Regions from separate parts of the Providencia sp. 6390 genome, predicted to be linked through region 1. Evidence: predicted binding sites of a transcription regulator. Region 1 holds the regulator's gene; the other holds the start of a gene.
The links. The regulator CRP, encoded in region 1, controls carbon source genes, mostly activating them, when cyclic AMP is high. The targets are predictions, from matches to a motif close to ATGTGANNNNNNTCACAT.
Positions count from the first base shown of each region.

Region 2: a site for CRP is predicted at 9,063-9,080, ahead of AC3Z9T_RS14505 (NupC/NupG family nucleoside CNT transporter). Genes of this name have one in related genera too.

Region 1 is NZ_JBYVYL010000010.1:185,520-198,065, reverse strand. Features, by position in the region: gene adiA (arginine decarboxylase) at 1-2,029, opposite strand, end outside; gene AC3Z9T_RS18880 (MurR/RpiR family transcriptional regulator) at 2,138-2,998, opposite strand; gene murQ (N-acetylmuramic acid 6-phosphate etherase) at 3,353-4,264, shown strand; gene murP (PTS N-acetylmuramic acid transporter subunit IIBC) at 4,290-5,762, shown strand; gene AC3Z9T_RS18865 (LysE family translocator) at 5,824-6,429, opposite strand; gene AC3Z9T_RS18860 (hydrolase) at 6,525-7,508, shown strand; gene AC3Z9T_RS18855 (YheU family protein) at 7,505-7,723, shown strand; gene AC3Z9T_RS18850 (phosphoribulokinase) at 7,783-8,649, shown strand; gene AC3Z9T_RS18845 (OsmC family protein) at 8,718-9,122, opposite strand; gene crp (cAMP-activated global transcriptional regulator CRP) at 9,421-10,053, shown strand; gene AC3Z9T_RS18835 (hypothetical protein) at 10,294-11,088, shown strand; gene AC3Z9T_RS18830 (MFS transporter) at 11,142-12,329, opposite strand; gene AC3Z9T_RS18825 (helix-turn-helix transcriptional regulator) at 12,326-12,546, opposite strand, start outside.
Region 2 is NZ_JBYVYL010000006.1:246,231-258,776, reverse strand. Features, by position in the region: gene AC3Z9T_RS14550 (NAD-dependent succinate-semialdehyde dehydrogenase) at 1-226, shown strand, start outside; gene AC3Z9T_RS14545 (PDR/VanB family oxidoreductase) at 256-1,209, shown strand; gene AC3Z9T_RS14540 (helix-turn-helix domain-containing protein) at 1,274-2,173, opposite strand; gene AC3Z9T_RS14535 (LysR substrate-binding domain-containing protein) at 2,195-3,118, opposite strand; gene AC3Z9T_RS14530 (tartrate dehydrogenase) at 3,223-4,290, shown strand; gene prfC (peptide chain release factor 3) at 4,511-6,100, shown strand; gene AC3Z9T_RS14520 (BON domain-containing protein) at 6,345-6,743, shown strand; gene AC3Z9T_RS14515 (patatin-like phospholipase family protein) at 6,887-8,041, shown strand; gene AC3Z9T_RS14510 (TatD family hydrolase) at 8,034-8,840, shown strand; gene AC3Z9T_RS14505 (NupC/NupG family nucleoside CNT transporter) at 9,236-10,522, shown strand; gene deoC (deoxyribose-phosphate aldolase) at 11,156-11,935, shown strand; gene deoA (thymidine phosphorylase) at 11,979-12,546, shown strand, end outside.

The DNA.
Region 1 (12,546 bases):
CGCGGTTGGCAACGATCTCTTGATAGGCATCTCTAGGGCTCATCATCACTTGAGGTAGCAGTGAATAAGCCTGATTCAGCAATGTTCCTGGGTTATTTTTTTGTAAATAGGCAAACATCTTATCACCCAAATCATGTAGCCCCATTTCACCATAAATTTCAGGTGCAGATTCAACCACTTCTGGTAGCACCTTTTTCAATGGCGTATTGTTGTCATAATGGCGTTTGAAAGAAAGTAGCGTATTCACCAATGTCCCCCACTTCCCTTTCGTGATCCCCATTGAGAACAAGAACATAATTTGGAAATCAGTTGTACGTGTGGGTACGATGCCATAATGATTCAGCCACGCCGTCACCAGTGCCGCAGGAACACCTGAGTCTAATAGTTTGCCATCATCTCCCATACCCGGAGCAAGAATACTCACTTTGATGGGGTCAAGCATTGCCCAATTATCAGGAAGATCATGAAAACCATGCCATTTATCTTCAGGATGCATCACCCAGCAGCTTTGCTCCTTCATCAGTAATTCAACCGGAGCATCTTCAAACGCATAGCGTTTACCTGTTGCAGGGTCCTTAACCATTTCTTGGTTCCACGGCTTAAAGAACCATTCATCATCATTGAGAAACTCTTTGTACAAGAAAGCCAGTGATTGCCTAAAGTCTATTGCTTCACGGATCACTTCATCGGTTAATGAACGCCCACTATTACCATCCATCATGTCCGCAGCAATATCATTCGAGGCACAGATTGCATACAGCGGTGATGTTGTTGAATGCATTAAATAGGCTTGGTTGAAGCGATTAAAATCGATAGCGTTACGGCCATTTCTCACATGAATATAAGAAGCTTGGGATAATGCATTCAGTAATTTATGCGTTGAATGAGTGGCAAAAATAGTAGGCTGGTCTTCTGTTCTTTCTTCATCGCGCATCGCAAAGTGGTCGCGATAAAGTGGGTTAAAACGTGCATAGCCATACCATGCTTCATCAAAATGAATACGATCTAAAGAATCATTAAGTAAATTTTGCACCTTGCGAGCGTTGTAGCACACTCCATCATAAGTACAATTGGTAATGACGCTGTAGGCTGGGCGCTGCCCTATTTTATCCGTTGTGAGTGGATTACTAGCAATTTTGTTATCGATCGCTTCTGGCGACATTTCTTTAGGATAAATCGGTCCAATAATGCCATAACGGTTACGACTTGGAACCATGTAAACAGGTTTTGCCCCTGTTAAGATCAACCCCTGTTCAATCGATTTATGGCAGTTGCGGTCAATCACCACCACATCATCATCAGTCATGCAAGCTTGCATTATAGTGCGGTTAGAACCTGATGTTCCTACAACAACGGAGTAAGACTGGTCCGCCCCGAAAATTCGTGCTGCATTTTTCTCGCATTCACCAAAGGCGCCTGTGTGATCGAGCAAAGAGCCAACCGCAACACGTTCAATGCCAATATCCGTACGAAAGAGATTCTCACCAAAAAAGTCATGATATATGCGCCCAGCAGGTGTTTTAGTAAAGCCAACTCCCCCTTGGTGCCCCGGGGCTGCCCATGAATATTCATGGACATCACTATATTTGATAAGGCTCTTCATCAATGGAGGCAACAATTGAGAGCGATAACGCTGAATAGCTGCCAATACCCGCCCAGCAATAAAATCCGCTGAGTCTTCGAGTATCCACGCAAACTCATCGACTTGTTCCATCATTTTACGGTCAAAAGCCACTAAAGCTTCTTCACGGTCGCTAAGAAGAAAAACGGGAACATCTTCTTGTCTACGGTGCAACTGAGTGATCAAGCGATGTGCTTGAGCCTGTTCATCGCGATCGGACATATCGCGACCATACAACAAGCAATCAATACTGGTATTTGAACGAATATAAGCGAGACCATCTTCGAAATCACGAATAATCACCGTTTCAACATGCTCATCATTGAGTTCACTTGCAAGCCTAGCCACAGCATGGCTTATCACTGAATCCTCATCAGTGAGTTCGGTATAAACAATTAGTGCCCTCATTAATCGCCCCTTTATAAATTGCATTAAAATATATACTAATAGTCTTAACGCAAATAAAGGCTTTTTGCAAAAGTAAAGCGAATAACTTACTGTTGGGAAAACCGTTTTTCATTCATCTAATTTGTTAATCATTACTCGTGCATTCATCACTAACATTTTTGCTCGAGCTTCACGTTTCTGTAGCAGTGCCATAAACAGTAAATCCGTCAGGGTATTTTGTGCTGTTCTGGATGAAATCGATGAACTGCGCCATTCATTTTCTTCGGCAATACTTTCCAAAACATGATCCGCTAGTTGCGCAAGCGGTGATAAGCGGCTACGCGTGATTGCGATAATATTTGCACCTTGTTTACGACCAATACTTGCAGCCGTGAGCATGTCTTTACGTTTACCCGTAAATGAAATCACAATTTGCGTGTCTTGAGGTGTTAGTGTCAAAGCAGCAGCAATCTGCACATGATGATCTGACTCAACCAGTGTTGTAATACCAATTTTTTGTAATTTATAGCTAAGATCTTTAGCCGTTAACCCAGAGCCACCAATCCCGACAATTTGCACGCGTTGTGATTTATCAATCGAATTAACAATTTTTTCAAATAGCTTAAAATCAATATGGCGGGTTGTTTCAGTGATTGAGTAATTTTTTTCCAAAGCCAGTTTTTGCGCTACCACCATTAAATTATCGCTTTGCGTGATCCGATTATGTAATGCGACATGTGGATTAGCATCATCGAGTTGCTGACGGCCAATTATCTCACTCAGTGCCAATTTTAATGCAGGATACCCTTTTACACCGACTTTCTGACTAAATTTCACAATGGCAGATTGGCTCACATTTAATGCCTCCGCGAGCTGCTGAGAAGATAAATTCAGCACTCGTTCTGGCTTTTCTAAAATAAACTGAGCTATCTTGCGTTGATTTTCAGCAAGCCTAGGCAGTAAACAAGTGATCGTATCCAGTAGCGTCATCGACATTCCTTACTAACTATACTCTAAATAATTCGAGGTGCAGCTAGGCGACAAGTGAACAAGTCGCTAGGAGCATAGATAACTATGTGACTGGCGCGAGTGAACGTAGTCAACAACGCTGCAACTTGAAGTATGACGAGTATAAATATAATAAATTATTCCTCTTAGAACAACCCCATTACTTAATAATATTCCTTTAAATTCAATAAGTAATTTATTCAATTATTCTAATTCACCCTAAAATATTCTTTCATAGTGACAATTCAGAATAGAGAACGCCGTGATCATTATCACATCACTGGAATAAATAATTCCTTAATATCGCCTCATTAACTGAGGTAGGAGTAATTTATTATGACCATTGACTTAAGCAAAATGGTAACTGAGAGCCGCAACACCGCAAGTACTAACATCGACCAACTGTCTACTATTGATATGCTGAAAGTTATCAATAATGAAGACAAACAAGTCCCTATAGCCGTCGAAAAAGTTTTACCGCAAATTGCACAACTGGTTGATAAAGTTGCGCATGCATTTTTGAATGGTGGTCGTTTGATCTATTCAGGTGCAGGTACATCAGGCCGTTTAGGTATTTTAGATGCTAGCGAATGCCCTCCTACTTATGGCACCCCCCATGAACAAGTGGTTGGTTTAATTGCAGGTGGTCACCAAGCCATTTTCCGCGCAGTTGAAAACGCAGAAGATAAACCTGAATTCGGTGAACAGGACCTAATTGATATTCAATTCAGCGATAAAGATGTACTCGTCGGTATTGCAGCAAGTGGTCGCACTCCATACGTCCTTGGCGCACTAGCCTATGCACACAAAATTGGTGCAGTGACTGCATCCATCAGTTGTAACCCAAATAGCCCTGTTGCCAATGCCGCTGATATTGCTATCACTCCAATCGTAGGTGCGGAAGTGGTCACAGGTTCATCGCGTATGAAAGCGGGTACTGCACAGAAGTTAGTGCTCAATATGATCACCACTGGAGCAATGATCCGTATTGGTAAAGTCTTCGGCAATTTAATGGTCGATGTAGAAGCAACCAATGCAAAATTGGTTGAAAGGCAAGTCAAAATCGTAATGGAAGCCACTGAGTGTGACAGACAAACAGCGGAATTCGCATTACAACAATGTGAAAGGCACTGTAAAACTGCAATTTTGATGATCCTATCTGGGCTCAATGCACAAGAGGCGCGTCAATTGCTATCAGACAATAATGGATTCATTCGTACTGCACTTAGCATCGCGAAATCCGTTTAATACGGGAACTGATAGGGTAAATGGCATGGCTAAAATAACAAAAGAAATGATGCAGGAGATCCTGCAAAAGGTCGGAGGCAGTGCAAATATTAAGCAAGCAGGCAACTGCATGACTCGCTTACGTTTGACACTTAATAACGATCAACTTGTCGACAAAACAGCAATAAAACAGATCGCAGGCGTTCTTGGCGTCATTGAAAGTGATGAGCAGCTGCAAATTGTCCTTGGCCCCGGCAAAGCACAAACCGCTGCTGATTTAATGAATCAGATCCTCGAAAGTGGTGAGCATATCGCCGCAGAAAAAATGGATACTTCGTTAGAAACGAATCTAAATGCCCTCGCATCATCGAATAAACAGCAGATGAAGCAAAAGCAAACTAGCGCAGTACACCGTTTTCTGTCTAAATTTGCCACCATTTTTACCCCATTAATCCCCGGTTTTATCGCTGCGGGCTTATTATTAGGATTCGCAACATTAGCCACTCAAACTTTCTACCCAGGTGGGTTACCAAAAGCACCTGAGCAGCAAACATTTGGCGTACACATGATTTTGTACATGTCAGTGTTCAGTAAAGGGCTATTCAGCTTTTTAAGCATTTTAATTGGTTATAATGCACAAAAAGCCTTTGGTGGCAGTGGGGTTAACGGTGCAATTATTGCCGCACTGTTTGTGCTTGGCTATGATCCAAATGCCACATCGGGTGTCTTCTCTGGCATGACCAATTTCTTTGGTTGGGATATTGACCCTCGGGGCAGCATTATCGGTGTATTAATTGCCTGTATTTTTGGCGCTTGGGTTGAAAAACAAGTTCGCAAAATTATCCCTGCTAACCTTGATATGATTTTAACCTCAACCATTACGCTGCTAATTGTTGGTGCTGCGGCTTATGTTGTCATCATGCCATTAGGTAGCTGGCTGTTTAGTGGCATGTCATGGTTATTTATGCACTTAAACGGCAACCCATTCGGCACGGCAATACTCGCCGGCCTGTTCTTGATTGCAGTGATGTTTGGTGTTCACCAAGGTTTCGTGCCTGTCTACTTCGCACTAGTTGATGCACAAGGGTTCAACTCCCTGTTCCCAATCTTAGCAATGGCGGGGGCAGGACAAGTTGGCGCAGCATTGGCTCTGTATGTCAAAGCGAAGAAAGATTCTATTTTACGTAACCAAATCCGTGGGGCGATTATCCCTGGTTTCCTCGGTATTGGTGAACCACTGATTTACGGTGTGACACTACCACGTGTAAAACCTTTTGTGACCGCGTGTTTAGGTGGTGCTGCAGGTGGTTTCTTTATCGGTTTGATCGCTTGGATGGGCTTACCTGTCGGCCTTAACACCGTATTTGGTCCATCTGGTTTAGTGGCTATTCCACTGATGACCTCTGCACAAGGCGTATTTGCGGGTATGGCAGTCTATGTCGGTGGTATTGCAGTTGCTTATGTCTGTGGATTTATTTTCACTTATTTCTTTGGTAGCAAAGATATCGATTTAGATTAAGCCTGAGTATTTATACTATAAAGGGAGGCCGTAAATGCCTCCCTTATTATTTCGAGTTTGTTTATTCGAGCCAGATGAGAGGCACACACGCTGCTGTCAAAATTCCCATCACTAAATTAAAAATAAACCACGCACGGCGACCTCGTAAAAAATAACCAATAAGCGATCCCCCTGCCATCCAAATTAACCCTGCGATTAAATTAACTGTCACTACAGCAATACTCATCACGATAATAGATTGAGCAAATAGATCACCCGGTAAACTATAACTTCCTACGGCACCTAACCCCATTAACCATGCTTTTGGATTTAAAAATTGTAACAAACCCCCTTGATACCATTTCACATTTTTGACAACGGCACTTTCAGTTTTCAAGGGCTCATAACTTGCTGTTGCTGTTTTCCACGCCAACCATAATAAATACAGGCTGCCCGCCACTTTCATCGCAATATGCAACGCTGGATATAGCAATAAAAGCGCAGCAACACCAAATGCAGATAAGTAAAGTATCGACTGCATTCCAAGCATTATTCCAAGTAATAAGGGGACACTGCGCCGGAAACCATAATTTGCGGTACTCGAGGTCAATAACATATTATTAGGGCCTGGTGTAACTGCTGCAATGAATAGAAACGTAAAAAGAGAAAAAACTAGCCCCAGACTCATTTATAATCTATCTCCAAAAATTAGCGCACTTGCATCACAAAAAAATAACAGTATGTTATGTGCCCCACAAGGGTATTAAGAAATTAAATAAGGCTATGTCAGAAAACTTTCGCCCCATTAACTGGGCTAAAAACCCACATCTGCAAACATTATTGCCAAGAATTTTTCGGCGCACCCCGAAAATTAAACCTATTTGGCAACGACTTGAGTTACCTGATGGTGACTTTATCGACCTTGCTTGGAGTGAGCCTCCTGAGCAGGCTTGTCATAAGCCACGTTTAGTCATTTTTCATGGCTTAGAAGGTAATTTTAAAAGCCCCTATGCTCATGGCATGCTTGAAAGTGCCCAAAATCAGGGATGGTTAGGCGTCGTCATGCACTTTCGTGGCTGTAGTGGTGAACCCAATCGCCAAAAACGTATCTATCACTCAGGTGAAACCAGTGATGCACGTTACTTTTTACATTGGTTAAAGCAAACTTGGGGAGAGGTTCCAACTGGTGCAGTGGGTTATTCCCTCGGTGGCAATATGCTTGCCTGCTATTTAGCTGAAAATGGTGAAAATGCGGATATCGATGCCGGTGTTGTGGTATCAGCGCCATTAATGTTAGAGCCATGTTCTATACGAATGGAGAAAGGGTTCTCACAGTTTTATCAACGCTATTTACTTAATGGATTAAAGCGTAATGCTACCCGTAAGCTGGTTCGCTACCCCGGCTCATTACCCCTTAATTTATTACAGCTAAAACAATTAAAACGGATCCGTGAATTTGACGATGTGATCACGGCAAGGATACACGGTTTCGAAGATGCAACCGACTATTATCAAAAGTGTAGCGCTCTTCCTCGGTTACCACGAATTACTAAGCCAACACTGATTATTCACGCAAAAGATGATCCGTTTATGGCACCTGAAGTTGTTCCTGATTTGGCTCATTTACCCGCCAATATTGAATATCAGATGACAGAACATGGAGGGCACGTCGGTTTTGTTGGTGGTACATTGAGAAAGCCAGAAATGTGGTTAGAGAAACGCATTCCGCAGTGGTTAACTTCTTATTTGGACAATACAAAATCATGATTATCCCTTGGAAAGATTTAGATCCTGAAACATTGGAAAACCTAATCGAATCCTATGTGCTACGTGAAGGAACCGATTATGGGGAACACGAAAAGTCGTTACAGCAAAAAGTTGACGATGTAAAACGACAATTAGCATCGGGAGAAATTGTGCTAGTCTGGTCAGAGTTACATGAATCTGTTAATTTTATGCCTAACAGTCAGTTTCGCCCGTAACCCCGTTTCGCTCATGGCTTGGCTTAGCATGGACGCAAGCGCAACACAGGGAGTCCATGATGTCCAAAAAGCATCCAATCATAGCAATTACAGGGTCTAGTGGTGCTGGAACCACCTCGACTAGCCAAGCGTTTCGTAAAATATTCCATCAATTAAATATCCAACCAGCCACCTTAGAAGGTGATAGCTTTCATCGCTATACTCGACCTGAAATGGATATGGCAATCCGTAAAGCAAGGGAGCAGGGTCGCCACATCAGCTATTTCGGCCCTGAAGCGAATGATTTTTCCTTGTTAGAACAGACACTATTAGAATATAGCCAACAAGGTAGTGGGAAATCGCGTAAATACCTCCATACCTACGATGAGGCTGTTCCCTATGGTTTACAGCCGGGAACCTTTACCCCATGGGAACCTTTGCCACCTAATAGCGATATCTTATTCTATGAAGGGTTGCATGGTGGTGTGGTCACGCCTGAAAACAATGTTGCTCGCCATGTCGATTTATTGGTTGGTGTGGTGCCCATCGTCAACTTGGAATGGATCCAAAAACTCATCCGAGATACGACAGAGCGAGGGCATTCACGAGAAGCCGTGATGGATTCTGTCGTGCGCTCAATGGGTGATTATATTAATTACATTACCCCACAATTCTCACGTACCCATATTAATTTCCAACGCGTACCTACTGTTGATACTTCAAACCCATTCTCAGCTAAAGCCATACCATCACAAGATGAAAGTTTTATTGTCATCCGGTTTAGGGGGCTTGAGCAAATTGATTTCCCTTATTTACTTTCTATGTTAAGCGGCTCATTTATTTCAGCAATGAATACTATTGTGGTGCCGGGAGGGAAATTAGGGTTAGCAATGGAATTAATCATGACCCCAATTGTTGAGAAGTTAATTAAACAAAAGAACGACTAATTATTGATAGAAAATGCTTATTTTAAATAAGCATTTTCTATTAAAAAAATAATACATTTAATAAAAAATTATTGAGTTTTAATTTCAAAACTGTGAGTGACTTTCACCGCTTTTTCTAACATCAAAGATACAGAACAATATTTCTCAGCAGAAAGCTGAACTGCACGTTCAACCACTTTTTCCGTTAAGTCAGTTCCTGTGACAATAAAATGCAGATTAATGTGAGTAAAATAACGAGGTGCTTCATCGCGACGTTGCGAGGTTAATTTAACTTCACAGCCGCTCACATTATTACGGCCTTTTTGTAAAATAGATACCACATCAACCGAGCTGCATCCACCTACCGCCATTAATACCATTTCCATTGGACTAGGTGCTTTATCGCCTGAATTACCATCCATCATTATCTGATGACCTGATGCTGACTCACCTAAAAAAGAAAGACCTTCAACCCATTTAACTCTCGCTTCCATTATTGTATTCCCTCTGAAAAAGTTTGTACAAACGATAACATTGTTACATAAATGCTTTCAATCAAGTAGCCACTTTAAGCAGCTGAAGCGATAAAGCCGAGACTTTCTAAGTTTATTATGTTACAAACAAATTATCACCTGATAGGGGTAAGATCAAAACTCAGGGTTTCAATTGATTATATTATAATGTTGGTATTAACTTTCATTATGGTTAATATGCTAAGATAGTGACTTTAAAAACCAGCTGTTTGGTCATGGTTGACCAGATGGTTGGATTAACATACAGAGGATAACGCTAATGGTTCTCGGCAAGCCACAAACAGACCCTACTCTTGAATGGTTTTTGTCACACTGCCATATTCATAAGTATCCATCCAAGAGCACGCTGATCCATCAGGGTGAAAAAGCAGAGACTCTTTACTATATCGTTAAAGGTTCAGTGGCTGTTTTAATCAAAGATGAAGAAGGCAAAGAAATGATCCTCTCCTATTTGAATCAGGGAGACTTCATTGGTGAACTAGGGTTATTTGAAGAAGGGCAAGAACGTTCTGCCTGGGTAAGAGCAAAAAGTGCCTGCGAAGTCGCTGAAATTTCTTACAAAAAATTCCGTCAGCTTATTCAGGTTAACCCTGATATTCTTATGCGCCTTTCAGCGCAAATGGCAAGCCGCCTACAAACTACATCTGAAAAAGTGGGTAACCTCGCTTTCCTTGATGTGACTGGCCGTATTGCCCAAACACTACTTAATTTAGCAAAACAACCTGATGCAATGACGCATCCGGATGGCATGCAAATCAAAATTACACGCCAAGAAATCGGCCAAATTGTTGGTTGTTCGCGTGAAACGGTTGGCCGTATCTTGAAGATGCTAGAAGATCAAAACCTGATCTCAGCACACGGTAAAACTATCGTCGTATACGGTACTCGCTAGTTTAACATCTCGGCCTAGCCTGTTGCTGGGTCACGTAGTGAATGGCTTGGTGTCTCAGATATCAAGCCATTTTTCTATTTGGCTAAGCTTATATTATTTACCACACTGAACAAAAACAGGCAGAAAACCCAACCAAAAATATAATTTAAGTTTTAACTAATATCGTTCTTTTATATTCTTTTTCATCATAATAAAACAAAATTCCTAATAATTTTCCAATAATTATTAGAGATTTAATCAATGAAAGAACTAAGTCCAATCAATAACTCGTATATTAATAAAACCATGGGTTATCATAATCAGATGCTATCTAATAGCCCTTTACAACAAAGTACAAAGAATGAATCTTGTCATATAAAGCAGAGCAAAGAAGAAGCTCGACAGCGTTTCTTTGCATATATGTCTCAAATCAGTTCAACTCAAGTAGCATCGCCATTCACAACAAAATTCGGCAACAATGCATTTAATCAGCCTCAAACTCAACTATCAGGTAAAATGGCAGCTCCACTTAAGGATAATACGCAATCTAAGTCAACCTCTTCACGTTCAAAATTCACTATAGCTGATACAGTAGATCGTATAACTCAGTTACAAAATCGACTCAAGCCATCACAAAATTCCAACGCGACCCCCTCAAATAGCCAATTACTAAACGCTTCTTTTAAACCTTCTCCCATTAAATTGGTAGAAAAAGGTATTGAAAGTGCAGCATTAACTCATCAACCCGCTTTGCAAGATACATTTATTAGTACACGATATATTGGAACACTAAAATCCAGCAATCCCAATAAGTTAACAATACAAGAAGAAAAAGCACCTATAAAAAAATATAAAGGAGATATCCTTTTTCATAATAACTTAGCTTCTGTTGATGATAGCTATGAAAAAACATTCAACACACCACTACCAACAATACCAGAGAAACCCTATAAAGAGCTGATGGCGGAAGAATTAGCGCCTATTACTAGCAAATTAAAAATTGCAACCGCACCTGAATCTAAAAAATATTATCAGCTAACATTTTTAGATGAATAATTTCTAAATTATCAAAAAACCTCAAAGAGGATTATCCTCTCTGAGGTAAATAACTATTCTAATTGGTAATTTTTAGTTAATGACGCTGATAGAAATAGTGTCAAGCCACATAAAGCAATAAAGCCCCCCACGTACGCAATATTGATACCCACCAAATAACTAATTACTAAGGGTGTGACTCCACCAACAAACGTGGTTGCTAAATTATAACCAACGGCAAGAACGACAGTTTGACCACCACAAATTGGGACAAGCGTCGCTGATAGATTACATAATATCATTGCTCCATTTATTATTATAAGTAACTGAGCAATAGACACTAAAATCATCACTCCACTGCTCATCGCAAAATATAATGGGATAGAAAGTAGTACCATACCTATTACACCCAATTTGAATGTCTTTTGTGGAGAACTGTATTTGTCAGTGAGCCATCCACAAATCAGCATAAAGGCTAATAAAAGACTTGATAATACAATGGAATAAATGCTTTTAAATTCGCCGAGTTGTAAATGTTCACTTAATATCGAGGATGAGATATTTTGCGAGTAAAACGTTGCTGTCCCAGGTACCGTTAATAAAAATATTTGTAATATTTTAAATCCACCCATTGTATGATTGCATTTTTCTGCCCTTGGCTGATCGGGTAATTTTAGCCTGAACCAAAAACTAATCGCGATATTTATCAAGCCTAACAGTAAAGGGATACGCCAACCAATTGACTGCATCATTTCTACGGTTAATGTACGTTCTAAGGTTAATACAACAGCTAATGAAATAATCACCCCAACTATTGAGCTGCCAACAGTCAAGGAAGAAACTTTAGCGCGATCTTTTTCAGGTACATTATTTAATAAATAAGTCGCTAATGATGGATGCTCACCACCAAAGCTAAAAGATAATATCAGTTGTAAAATTAAAATCGCAATAGGGGTATAGGAACCTAATAACTGAATCGGCAATGCTGCCATACATAAGGTCGCGGTGCCGGTGAGTAAACTGGTAAAGACTAAAGCGGGCTTTTTACCCACTCGGTCGGCATAGCGGCCAATCACATAACCGCCAATGGGCCGAGCTAGAAAGCGTAATGCAAATATGCCCCACACCATCTCTGTTGCTGAAGAGTAGCCCAGCAGCTCTAATTCTGCACTTAAATACACGGATATTGCAGCAAATACCGCAATATCATAGTATTCTAAGGTATTCCCTGCTACCGCCCCTAATCTGAATTTCCATTTCATTTTTTATTTCCTTGCTGAGTTTTTGGAAAGTTAATTAATGTATCTAAGCAGGCTAATGTAATGCCACGTTCTTTAAACACTTTAAATAAACCACTCGGTGATGCATGCGGGCAACCAAGCTTCTCTTTAATATTGATGATGCGTTTATGTTCAGAGTTCTCGGAGCACCCGTGTATAGCACTAATTTCCTTAATTCGGCATTGAGCAAGTAGCATAC
Region 2 (12,546 bases), on a different contig from region 1:
TACTATTTATGGTTTAGCTGCTTACTTTTTCTCTAAAGATGTTGGGCGTGTCTATCGTGTTGCAGAGAAACTGCAAAGTGGCATGGTCGGGGTTAATACAGGCATGATTTCAAACGAAGTCGCACCATTTGGCGGTGTTAAGCAATCTGGCTTAGGTAAAGAAGGTTCGCGATATGGAATCGAAGACTACCTTAGCGTGAAATATCTATGTATTGATATTGCTTAAGTGAAGATGAAATCAAGGAGGGAATTGTTATGGGCCCACAAAAAATAGCTGTTAATGTTAGCCGCATAGAGCAAGTTAGTCCTACCATTAAAATGTTTGAATTCATTGCTAAAGATGCCGTTTTTGATCCGTTTAGTGCTGGAAGCCATGTAACGGTGCATATGAATGAAGAAATGGGGTTACAACGTGCTTACTCGCTAATTAGTGATCCTAAAAACAGTGATCATTATCGTATCTCAGTATTACGTGATGAAAACTCAAAAGGTGGCTCAGCTTACATGCATGAGCAGCTGGCGGAAGGGGATTTGGTCTATTTATCGCCAGCAGAAAACTATTTTTCATTGGAACATGACAATTCCTGTAAACATATTCTTATTGCCGGGGGGATTGGTATCACCCCATTTATAGCTTATCTGTATGAGTTGGAACAAACAGGAATGGATTTTGAGCTCCATTATTGTTTTCGAGATCAAAACACCGCCGCATTTGTTGAACAGCTTCAACAGCGAATCGGAGAACACTTACACCTATACGATAATGCGAAAGGGCAGCGTTTATCCGTTGAACAATTAATTAAAGAACAACCTGAAAATAGCCATGTGTATGTTTGTGGACCTGAAACATTGATTAATGCAGTGGTTGAGCATGGCAATGCCTATTTAGGGAAGGAGCGGGTGCATTTTGAAAACTTCGGTGAAGTGGCAAACGTAGGTAATGCTTTTGAGGTCCATTTCCAACGCTCTGGTTTTAGCTTGAATGTTGGCAAAGATGTGTCAATTTTACAGGCAATCGAAGCAGATAGACGCATTCAAGTTGAGTGCTTATGCCGCAATGGTGTATGTGGTACGTGTGAAACGGCTATCTTAGAAGGTGAGGCAGATCATCGTGATCACTATTTAGATGATGATGAACGTGCCGAGCAAAAAACCATGATGTTGTGCGTTTCACGCGCTAAAACGAAAAGGCTAGTGTTAGATCTTTAATCATCATTGTTGGTCTTGCAGCCCCATTGGGGCTGTTTAATGTTTTCTATTCAGGGAATAGTCCTTATTTCAGCTGAAACATTAAAAAAGGTTGGTTTTCATCATTCAAATGATAGGATGCGCTGATCTCTTGATCCTGAAAATGAATATGTCCATGACCTTTTTGATACACTTCTTCTAACCATGTTTTATGGTTAATCGCGAGTTGATAGAGTAGTCGTTGCAGCTCTAGGTAATCGATATCAATTGTTTGACTTTCTAGATTACTGGTGAGAATTTCACCTGCTTTATCGGTAAATACCACAAGGTGGTTAAAGTGAGTAAGGAGTACATCAAAGTAGCTTTTGATTTTGCGTAGCCGAAGCTCGCTATTTTTACGTTCAGTATTGTCTAAGCTGATCCCAACCAGTTTAGTTACCTTGCCATTAGGGCCTTTCACACCCGTTGCTCGTGAAGTGATCCAGCGATAACCTTCATCCCACGCAATTTTGAAATCCATTTCATGGGCACCACCTTCACGAATTATCTTTGAGTAGCCATTAATTAACTTTTCTTTTGATTCTTGGTTCATTAACGCCCAAAAATCATCGTTAGTGGTGATTTTGATCCCATAGACATCTTCTACGTTATCCGAATAATTGAGATCGCCGGTCAGTAAATCCCATTCCCAAGTGACGATTTCAGTGGATTCTTGTAAATGAACTTCATTGATATTGCGAATAACCGAAGAGGGGAATGTTGCTGATGAATGGTTGGCATACTCGCCATATTTGAGCCATATTTTATCAACGTTTAGTAACTGAGCTAAACTTTCTAGATTGCTTTCATCAATCATGCCGCCTTTTGTCCATTTATTGACCGCTGTTCGAGATATCCCGAGTGCTTCAGCCGCTTTTAACTGGCTCATTTTTTGTTGTTTCAATAAGGCCAGCAAACGTTGTCCAAATGTTTGCGTTTCTGTCATTGACTCATATCCACCTTTTGTTTATTCATCCTGAAATTGATGCGGTAAATGTTTTGATAAGTATTGCTCAAGATTTTCAATAAACACACGTAAATTCGCGTTATTACGTGCTGTCCTTGAATAAACAGCATATACATCAGCAGGTTGGTGCCATTTCGCTAATACTCGCGTTAATTTTCCTGTCTCTAATTCAGGTAAAACACTCCATAATGAACGTAATAAAATGCCCTCGCCGCCAAGGCACCATTGCTTAGCCACGTCACCGTTATTGACCATGAGTTTACTATTTGGTGCAATCAGCATGCTTTCGGTTTGTTGCTGTAACTTCCATTGTGCAGGTGCTTGATTACGCTCTTTAATTGTGATGCAAAAATGTTGTTTCTCAAGTTCTTGAGGGTGAGAGGGCTGACCATGCTGCTCTAAATAAGCGGGTGCTGCACAAAGAATGCGTTTGTTTGTAGCGATCCGTTTTGCAATATAATGATCAGGGATAGTGCCACCAATATAGATATCGAGATCGATATTTTCACTAATAATCTCGACAGATCTGTCGGTCAATGTCAGATCGATACCTAATTGTGGATAGCTGGCTCGCAATGCCAAAATAAAAGGATTCAAATAGGCGCTACCAAAACCCGTGCTGCAACTTACCCTTAATTCACCTCGGATCTCCTCACGGCATGCTTTCAATTCGTTGTGCATGTTATCAAGCTCTAACAATAGCTGTTCACCACTTTTGAGCACAATACGCCCTTCGTGGGTCAGATTTATCGTGCGGGCTGTTCGCAAAAATAGGGTTTGCCCGAGGTTTTCTTCGAGTAATTTTATGCGCTTGGAAACATAAGCAGGGGAAACAAGCAGTAGCTCCGCAGCACGCGCAAAACTCATTAGGCGTGCGACAGTAACAAAAACCTTAATGTCTTCTAATGCGGGTAGCTTGTTCATAGTTTGTAAACCTAAAGATTACACTTTGTCTCTATACTTTATCACAGCAACTCATAAACTGGAGATCTTACTGATAAAAATCACTGTTGTGGGGGAGCCGTAACATGTCACAATTTAATATTGCTGTTATACCGGGTGATGGTATTGGAACTGAAGTTATCCCTGAAGGCTTAAAAGTATTAGAAGCTGCGGCATCTAAACATCAAGTAAAATTTAACTTTACGCATTTTGATTGGTCCTGTGAAACCTATCATCGTACAGGCCGGATGATGCCAGAAGATGGCTTAGAACAGTTAAAAAAATTTGATGCAATCTTTTTAGGCGCAGTTGGCTTTCCTGGTGTACCTGATCATATCTCTCTATGGGGCCTGCTATTACCCATTCGTCGCGCATTCAACCAATATGTCAACTTACGGCCAGTTCGCTTGTTTGAAGGGATCAAATCACCTTTAGCAGATAAAAAACCGGGTGATATTGATTTTTATGTTGTGCGTGAGAACGTTGAAGGTGAATACTCTGCTATTGGTGGTATTCAATATGAAGGCACTGATGATGAAGTGGTATCTCAGCAAAGCATTTTCACACGAAAGGGTACTGATCGTATTTTAAAATATGCATTTGAATTAGCGCAATCTCGTGAGAAAAAACATCTAAGTTCAGCAACTAAGTCAAATGGCCTTTTCCATTCAATGCCTTATTGGGATAGCCGCTTTGCAGCTATGGCAAAGCAATATCCAGAGGTGAAAGCAGATCAATTTCATATTGATATTTTTGCCGCTAACTTAGTTCGGATGCCTGAATTTTATGATGTAATTGTGGGGTCTAATTTATTTGGTGATATTTTGTCTGATTTAGGGCCTGCTTGTACTGGAACAATTGCAATTGCCCCTTCGGCAAATATCAACCCTGAAAAGCAGTTTCCATCGATGTTTGAACCCGTTCACGGCTCGGCTCCTGATATAGCAGGGCAAAATATTGCTAACCCAATTGGTACTATCTGGGCAGCTGCGATGATGATGCAGCACTTAGGCCATACTGAGATGCACGATACCATCATGAATGCGGTGGAAACGGTGATTAAACAGCGTCATCACTTAACTCGTGACATGGGGGGTAATGCAAGTACTCAAGAGCTAGGGCAAGCAATTGCAGATTTGATTGCTATAAAATAATAGTCTTACTGCCTGCTTCAATAATATAAGAGGGGAGATTTGCTCCCCTTAACTCATTAAATTGCGGCTAATTAAGCGACCTTTGATTGTTTATAACCCCAAGATCTGAGAAAATAGCCGCCAATTTCGATTAACAAGACGGATTTGCTGAGCTAAGAGCCACCTATTGCCTCTCCTAATGCATGTACAAATCTGTAATCAGACAAAAAAGAACGGTTAAATGGCAGATCAGAATTTTCTACATGAAGTCAACGCGCGCAGGACGTTTGCAATTATCTCTCACCCTGACGCAGGTAAAACCACCATTACTGAAAAAGTATTATTGTTCGGGCAAGCGATTCAGCGTGCAGGGACAGTAAAAGGTCGTGGCTCTAACCAACATGCAAAATCAGACTGGATGGAAATGGAGAAGCAGCGTGGTATTTCGATTACGACGTCAGTGATGCAGTTTCCTTACCATGATTGCTTAGTTAACTTACTCGATACCCCAGGGCACGAAGACTTCTCGGAAGATACTTATCGTACATTAACTGCGGTTGACTGTTGTTTGATGGTGATTGACTCAGGTAAAGGGGTTGAAGATCGCACACGTAAATTGATGGAAGTCACTCGCTTGCGTGATACACCGATCTTAACCTTTATGAACAAACTTGACCGTGATATCCGTGACCCAATGGAATTAATGGATGAAGTGGAGAATGAGCTAAATATTGCTTGTTGTCCAATTACATGGCCGATTGGTTGCGGTAAATTATTCAAAGGTGTTTATCACTTGCTGCGTGATGAGACAATCCTTTATCAAACAGGTCAAGGTCATACTATCCAAGAAGTGCGTATCATTAAAGGCCTAGATAACCCTGAATTAGATAAAGCGGTGGGGGATGACCTTGCTGCTCAGCTACGTGATGAATTAGAACTGGTCAAAGGGGCTTCTCATGAATTTGAGCAAGAAGCCTTTTTAGACGGTGAGCTGACCCCAGTCTTCTTTGGTACTGCGTTAGGTAACTTTGGCGTTGACCATATGCTTGATGGTTTAGTGCAATGGGCACCAGCACCACAACCACGTAAAACTGATGTGCGTGAAGTTGAAGCGACAGAAGAGAAATTTACAGGGTTCGTCTTCAAAATTCAGGCCAATATGGATCCAAAACACCGTGACCGCGTGGCTTTCATGCGCATTGTTTCGGGTACTTATGAAAAAGGCATGAAACTGCGCCAAGTACGTACCAAAAAAGATGTCGTGATTTCTGATGCTCTAACCTTTATGGCGGGTGATCGTTCGCATGTTGAGAATGCTTTTGCGGGCGATATTATTGGATTACATAACCACGGCACTATTCAAATCGGTGATACCTTCACGCAAGGTGAAGACATGAAGTTTACTGGTATTCCTAACTTTGCGCCTGAACTATTCCGTCGTATTCGTTTACGTGACCCTCTGAAGCAAAAACAATTGCTAAAAGGGCTGGTACAGCTGTCAGAAGAGGGGGCTGTACAGGTTTTCCGCCCATTAACTAATAATGATCTTATTGTTGGTGCTGTCGGTGTGCTTCAGTTTGACGTGGTCGTGTCTCGCTTGAAAAGCGAATATAATGTTGAAGCGATTTATGAGGCCGTCAACGTTTCAACGGCACGTTGGGTTGAATGTGACGACGTGAAGAAATTTGAAGAGTTCAAGCGTAAGAATGAACAAAACCTCGCATTGGATGGTGGTGACAATTTGTCCTATATCGCCCCAACGATGGTTAATTTGAATTTAACTAGCGAACGTTACCCTGATGTAAAATTCCGTAAAACGAGAGAGCATTAATCTCTTTATATGACTTGGCCCACTATTGAAAAAACACTTTTAATAGTGGGTTTCCTCCTAATGATTATCTGTTTTCGAATACTCTCCTGTTTTTTTATCTAAAGTTTGCAGATTGCTCTGGCTTTTGCATGAGAACGCTTTATTTCATGATGTTTTTCTCATAGTCTATGATTATCAATTGGTATACGTTATCTATATTCGTAATACCCCAATCTTTAAAACAGCAGTAAAAAGGAAGGTTCAGATGAAAAATTCAGCGCTTTTACGTTCTTTATTAGTTATTGGGTTGAGTGGCGCTTTGTTTGCTTGTAGCGCACCGTTAAAAGAGCAAGCTTCTGATACTTGGGACAGTGCCGTGAAGACCGCAGATATTGCAGGTAAAGATACCAGCGAAGCGGTTTCGAGTGGTGTGAAAAGCACCGATAATTACATCGATGACTCCTCAATTACTGCTCAAGTAAAAAGTAAGCTACTCACAACTAGCGGCATCGATAGCAACTCGATTTCAGTGAAAACCGTTCACGGAGTGGTTTACCTCTCTGGCTTTGTTAAATCAAACAGCCAAGTAGACAAGGTCGTGCAAGTGGTCTCAATGGTTAATGGTGTGAAATCAGTACAAAACGGCTTGGTTGTTGCGAATTAATGGAAGAACTGTAAACAGGAAAACTGGGCCTCTATACTAAATGAGGTTCAGTTTTTACTGCTTAATTTATGACAATTGTGCCTATTGGCGGCTGCATTGATAAGTGAGCACCTCTAGGCAGAAATCATTGTCAGGGGGGTTGTATGGGTAAACATGTAGCAGTCACGCTCGGTAGCATTGAACCTTTAGCTTTTTTTGATGAACTCAATAAAGGTAAAACCGCACTTATCTGTGAAGGCGGTGGCCAACGCGGTATTTTTACTGCGGGGGTACTTGATGAGTTCTTAAAAACAGGTTTCAACCCTTTCGATATCATGATCGGCACCTCTGCGGGCGCACAAAATCTTTCTGCTTATATCTGCGGGCAGCATGGTTATGCACGACGTGTGATCACTCGCTATACAACAAGCCCTTTATTCTTCAATCCACTGCGTTTTATACGTGGCGGTCATCTTATTGATCTAGACTGGTTGGTAGAAAGTACATCAAAGGAGCTCCCTTTGCAGATGCATTCAGGTATTGAATTAATGAATGCAGGTCGTGAATTTTATATGGGAGCAAGTCGTAGTGAGGATTTTGAGGCTGAGTTTTTGCAGCCGACGGAAGAAACGTGGCTAGATATTATTAGAGCTTCGAGTGCAATCCCTGGTTTTTATCGTTCAGGCGTTGAATTTGATGGCACGCTGTACCACGATGGCGGTATTAGTGCCGCAGTCCCTGTTGAAGAGGCATATCGCCGTGGTGCTGATACTATTGTGGTTATTCGCACGGTACCTTCTCAAATGTACTTTACTCCTGAATGGGTTAAAAGAATGACCCGTTGGCTCGAAGGGGAAAAGTATGGCCTACAACGCATGGCGGCCATGCTAAAAGTTCATTTGAAAAGCTACCGTTGCACTCAAGAATTTATTGAAAATCCACCCGGTGACTTGCAAATTTTTGAAATTTATCCACCGACGCCGTTAAAAAGTAGTGCGTTGGGGAGTCGTTTATCATCACTTAATCAGGACTACCATACAGGACGCCGTTGCGGTCGTTATTTTATTGCCGCGTTGGGGCATAACTTTGCTATGGATAATGATTCGTTAAATCGTTTTAGCTTTGAAAACGCAGCTCATGAAGAGATGCAAATTGAAGAAGATTATGCAGAAGCGTTATTTGAGGCGAAACATACCGCGGAGTTAGTGGCTCAAAGCCAAGCGAAGAAAGCGACAGATACAGCACAAGCGATTATGACTGGTGCGATGATGGCAGCAAATGAAGAGTCTGCTAAGCAGGTCAACGAAAAAAATGACTAAATCATTTGTTGATACTCACTGCCATTTTGATTTTCCGCCTTTTATTGATGCAATGGAGGCAAGTCTTGCATCCGCTGATGCTGCGGGGATCACTGATATTATTATTCCAACAGTCAGCGTGGATAATTTCGAGCGAGTTTGGCATTTGGCGCACAGTTACCCGCAACTACATGCTGCGATGGGGTTCCACCCACTGTATTTGAATATGTTTCAAGAACAGCATATGGAAAAGTTATCGTCTTACCTTGCACAACATAGTGCTAAATGTGTCGCTGTTGGTGAAATTGGCCTTGATTTGTATATGCAGGAACCGCTGTTTGAGTTACAACAGCGGGTGTTGATTGAGCAGCTTAAGTTAGCGAAGCGATTTGATCTGCCTGTTATTTTGCATTCACGTAAAAGCCATGATCAGTTGGCTGCCATTCTGCGCCGCCATCCAGTGCCTGCATGTGGTGTCGTGCATGGTTTTGCAGGTAGCTTATCACAAGCCCAATCATTGATTAAACTAGGCTACTTTATTGGCGTAGGTGGCACTATCACTTATGAGCGTGCGAATAAAACTCGCCAAGCAATCGCCCAATTACCTTTAACATCATTGCTTTTTGAGACTGATGCACCTGATATGCCAGTGTCGGGGTTCCAAGGAGAACCAAACCGCCCTGAACGTATTCAATGGATTTTTAAATCATTATGTGAACTACGGCACGAAAGCCCCGATGAAATCGCCGAACAGTTGTATATAAATAGTCTATCATTATTTAAGCTATACTCGTCATACTTCAAGTTGCAGCGTTGTTGAGCTTCGCTCACTCGCACCAGTCACATAGTTATCTATGCTCCTGGCGACTTATTCACTTGTCGCCTAACTGCACCTCGAATTATTTAGAGTATACATCATTAAAGTCACTTTAAATTGATTGCCAATGGCTATTAATTGATGCAGTTTTTTCTCCTTAATCCATTCAGTTTTTTACCTACTTATTACGTCCTTTTGTGCTTTCCAGATTAAACTGACAATAAAATGTGATTTTAATCACAAGAATTGAATTTTTGTTACTTTTTGCACTATGTATTTGTGACGAAGATTGCGGGTTATTGAAATGGACTAGGTATAATCATCGCACAAAGAGTCAAGGAAACGGAGACGTTTCCTTATCTACATCAATCTAAAATTAAGTGAACAGGGATACTTCCATGCAACTCATTATGAGTCTGGTCGGGATGGCGGTGCTGATAGCAATTGCCGTGCTATTTTCCAGCAATCGTCGAGCGATTAAACTCCGCACTGTTGGCGGAGCTTTTATCATTCAAGTCGTTATCGGCGCTTTTGTTCTTTATGTTCCAGCGGGTCGTAGCGTATTACAAGGGATGTCAGATGGCGTTTCCAAGGTAATTGGTTATGGTCAAGATGGAATGAGCTTTATTTTTGGCGGCCTTGTTTCTGACAAAATGTTTGAGTTGTTTGGCGGTGGCGGATTTATTTTCGCATTACGCGTATTACCAATCATTGTTTTCTTTTCTTCTTTAATCGCCGTGCTTTATTACCTAGGTATCATGCAATTGGTAATCAAAGTATTGGGTGGTGGTTTGCAAAAAGTACTTGGCACATCAAGAACTGAGTCACTATCTGCAACAGCAAACATCTTTGTTGGGCAAACAGAAGCGCCGTTAGTAGTGCGTCCATACATTGCAACAATGACAAACTCTGAATTGTTTGCGGTAATGTGTGGTGGCTTAGCATCGGTTGCAGGCTCTGTGTTGGCGGGGTACGCACAAATGGGCGTGCCGATGGAGTACCTGATCGCGGCGTCATTTATGGCGGCGCCGGGTGGACTACTGTTCGCTAAGTTATTAGTTCCTGAAACTGAAGAGGCTCGTGATAACGTTAATGCAGCTGATCTGGTTGCAGAAGATGAACGCCCTGCGAACATCATTGATGCGGCAGCGTCAGGTGCGGCTTCTGGTATGCAGCTAGCACTCAACGTGGGTGCGATGTTGTTAGCATTTATTGCATTAATTGCCTTGATCAACGGTATTCTTGGTGGCATTGGGGGGTGGTTTGATCATCCAGAACTGTCTCTTGAACTGATCCTTGGTTGGGTGTTTGCGCCGATCGCTTACTTGATTGGTGTGCCATGGAGTGAAGCAAATATTGCAGGTTCATTTATTGGGCAAAAAGTGGTGGTTAACGAATTTGTTGCCTTTATGAACTTTGGCGAATATATGAAACCGGATGCGGAGGTTCTTGCGGCAGGTAAACAAGTCCTTTCTGAACACACTAAAGCTATTATTTCATTTGCACTGTGTGGTTTTGCTAACTTGTCTTCTGTGGCGATTTTACTGGGTGGTTTAGGTGGCATGGCACCAAACCGTCGTAGTGATGTTGCTCGCCTTGGCATGAAAGCGGTTTTGGCCGGTACGCTCTCTAACTTGATGAGTGCTACTATTGCTGGTTTCTTCTTAACCCTCGCAATTATCTAGTCTATGTATATTGAAAAGGGCATTTGCCCTTTTGAGGTTGTTGACGAAGCGGGATAAAAGCGTGGTTTTTCCCGCTCCGTATTATCAGCCGAAAATCAATAAATTGATTTTCCTCGTTGATTTCAAAAACCTTAACGACGGCAGACAAACAAAATACGTTTGTCTGCCGTCTGAAAAGGGCATTTGCCCTTTTCAATTCATTATGTTCAGTTATATTCTTTCTGTTTTTATCCCTTACTCCATCATTTTTGAACTACGCTTAATCGAGTGAATTAACGACGTTTAATTGAGTGATTAATAAAGTAAGAAAGAAAAGCCATTTGAGAGAATAAAACTGAAACGAAATAGCGTATAATTGCGATAATGTTCACAAGTTTTTATTTAACAATGTAACGTTCAGGCAATTAATGTGATTTGTGGCACATAAAATAACCTAGTTCTATGGTCAAATAGGTACAAGTAAGCTGCTATGGACTGCTAGTTCTCAGAGTGGATGTACTCTAGGGCATTGTGCGGTGAGAAGGAATTCAGCTGCTACATTCGGGTTTTCGAGTAGCATCTTTAAGGAACCAAGCCCGCTCGCCAACAAAGAACGTGTTGTTCTGACAGAATTCACAACGTTGGAGAGTTTTTATGACTGATTTAACTGCAGCTGCGCAACGCGCACTGAACCTCATGGATTTAACTACCCTGAATGACGATGATACCGATGAAAAAGTGATCGCATTGTGTCATCAAGCAAAAAGCCCTGCGGGTCAGACTGCGGCTATTTGTATTTATCCTCGTTTTATTCCTATCGCACGTAAAACCTTACGTGAGCAAGGCACCCCCGAAGTACGTATTGCTACAGTAACTAACTTCCCACATGGTAATGATGATATTGATATCGCACTAGCTGAAACGCGTGCTGCTATTGCTTACGGTGCTGATGAAGTTGATGTCGTTTTCCCTTACCGAGCACTGATGGCGGGAAATGAAAAAATTGGTTTTGACTTAGTGAAAGCGTGTAAAGATGCATGTGCAGCAGCAAATGTGCTATTGAAAGTGATCATCGAAACAGGTGAACTTAAAGATCCTGCACTTATCCGTAAAGCATCTGAAATTTCCATCAAAGCAGGCGCAGATTTCATTAAAACATCTACAGGTAAAGTGCCTGTAAATGCCACTCTTGAAAGCGCTGAAATCATGATGCAAGTCATCCATGATATGGGCGTTGCAGAAACCGTGGGCTTTAAACCTGCTGGTGGTGTTCGTACAGCTGAAGAAGCGGCTCAATACTTAGCATTAGCAGATAGAATTTTAGGTAAAGGCTGGGCAGATGCGCGCCATTTCCGTTTTGGCGCATCAAGTTTGCTGGCTAACTTGCTGAATACTCTTGGTTTTGATACTAAAAAATCAAGCAGCAGTTATTAATTTTAGAAATTACCAAGATCCTGTTGTAGTTAAGGAGCATACCGTGTTTCTGGCACAAGAAATTATCCGTAAAAAACGAGATGGTAAACCACTTAGCGAAGAAGAAATCCGCTTCTTTATTAATGGAGTGCGTGATAATTCCGTTTCTGAAGGTCAGATTGCCGCATTGGCAATGACCATCTATTTTAACGATATGACAATGGATGAACGTGTTGCGCTAACATTAGCCATGCGTGATTCAGGCACTGTATTAAATTGGAAATCACTCAACCTGAATGGTCCGTTGGTTGATAAACACTCAACGGGTGGTGTTGGGGATGTCACTTCACTGATGCTTGGCCCCATGGTGGCGGCATGTGGTGGTTACGTTCCAATGATCTCAGGTCGCGGCTTAGGTCATACTGGGGGAACGCTAGATAAACTCGAAGCAATCCCTAATTTTGATATTTTCCCAAATGATGAGCGTTTTCGTGACATCATCAGCGATGTTGGGGTGGCAATTATTGGTCAAACTAACTCACTAGCACCGGCTGATAAACGTTTTTATGCCACACGTGATATCACTGCAACCGTGGATTCAATTCCACTGATCACAGCTTCCATTTTAGGTA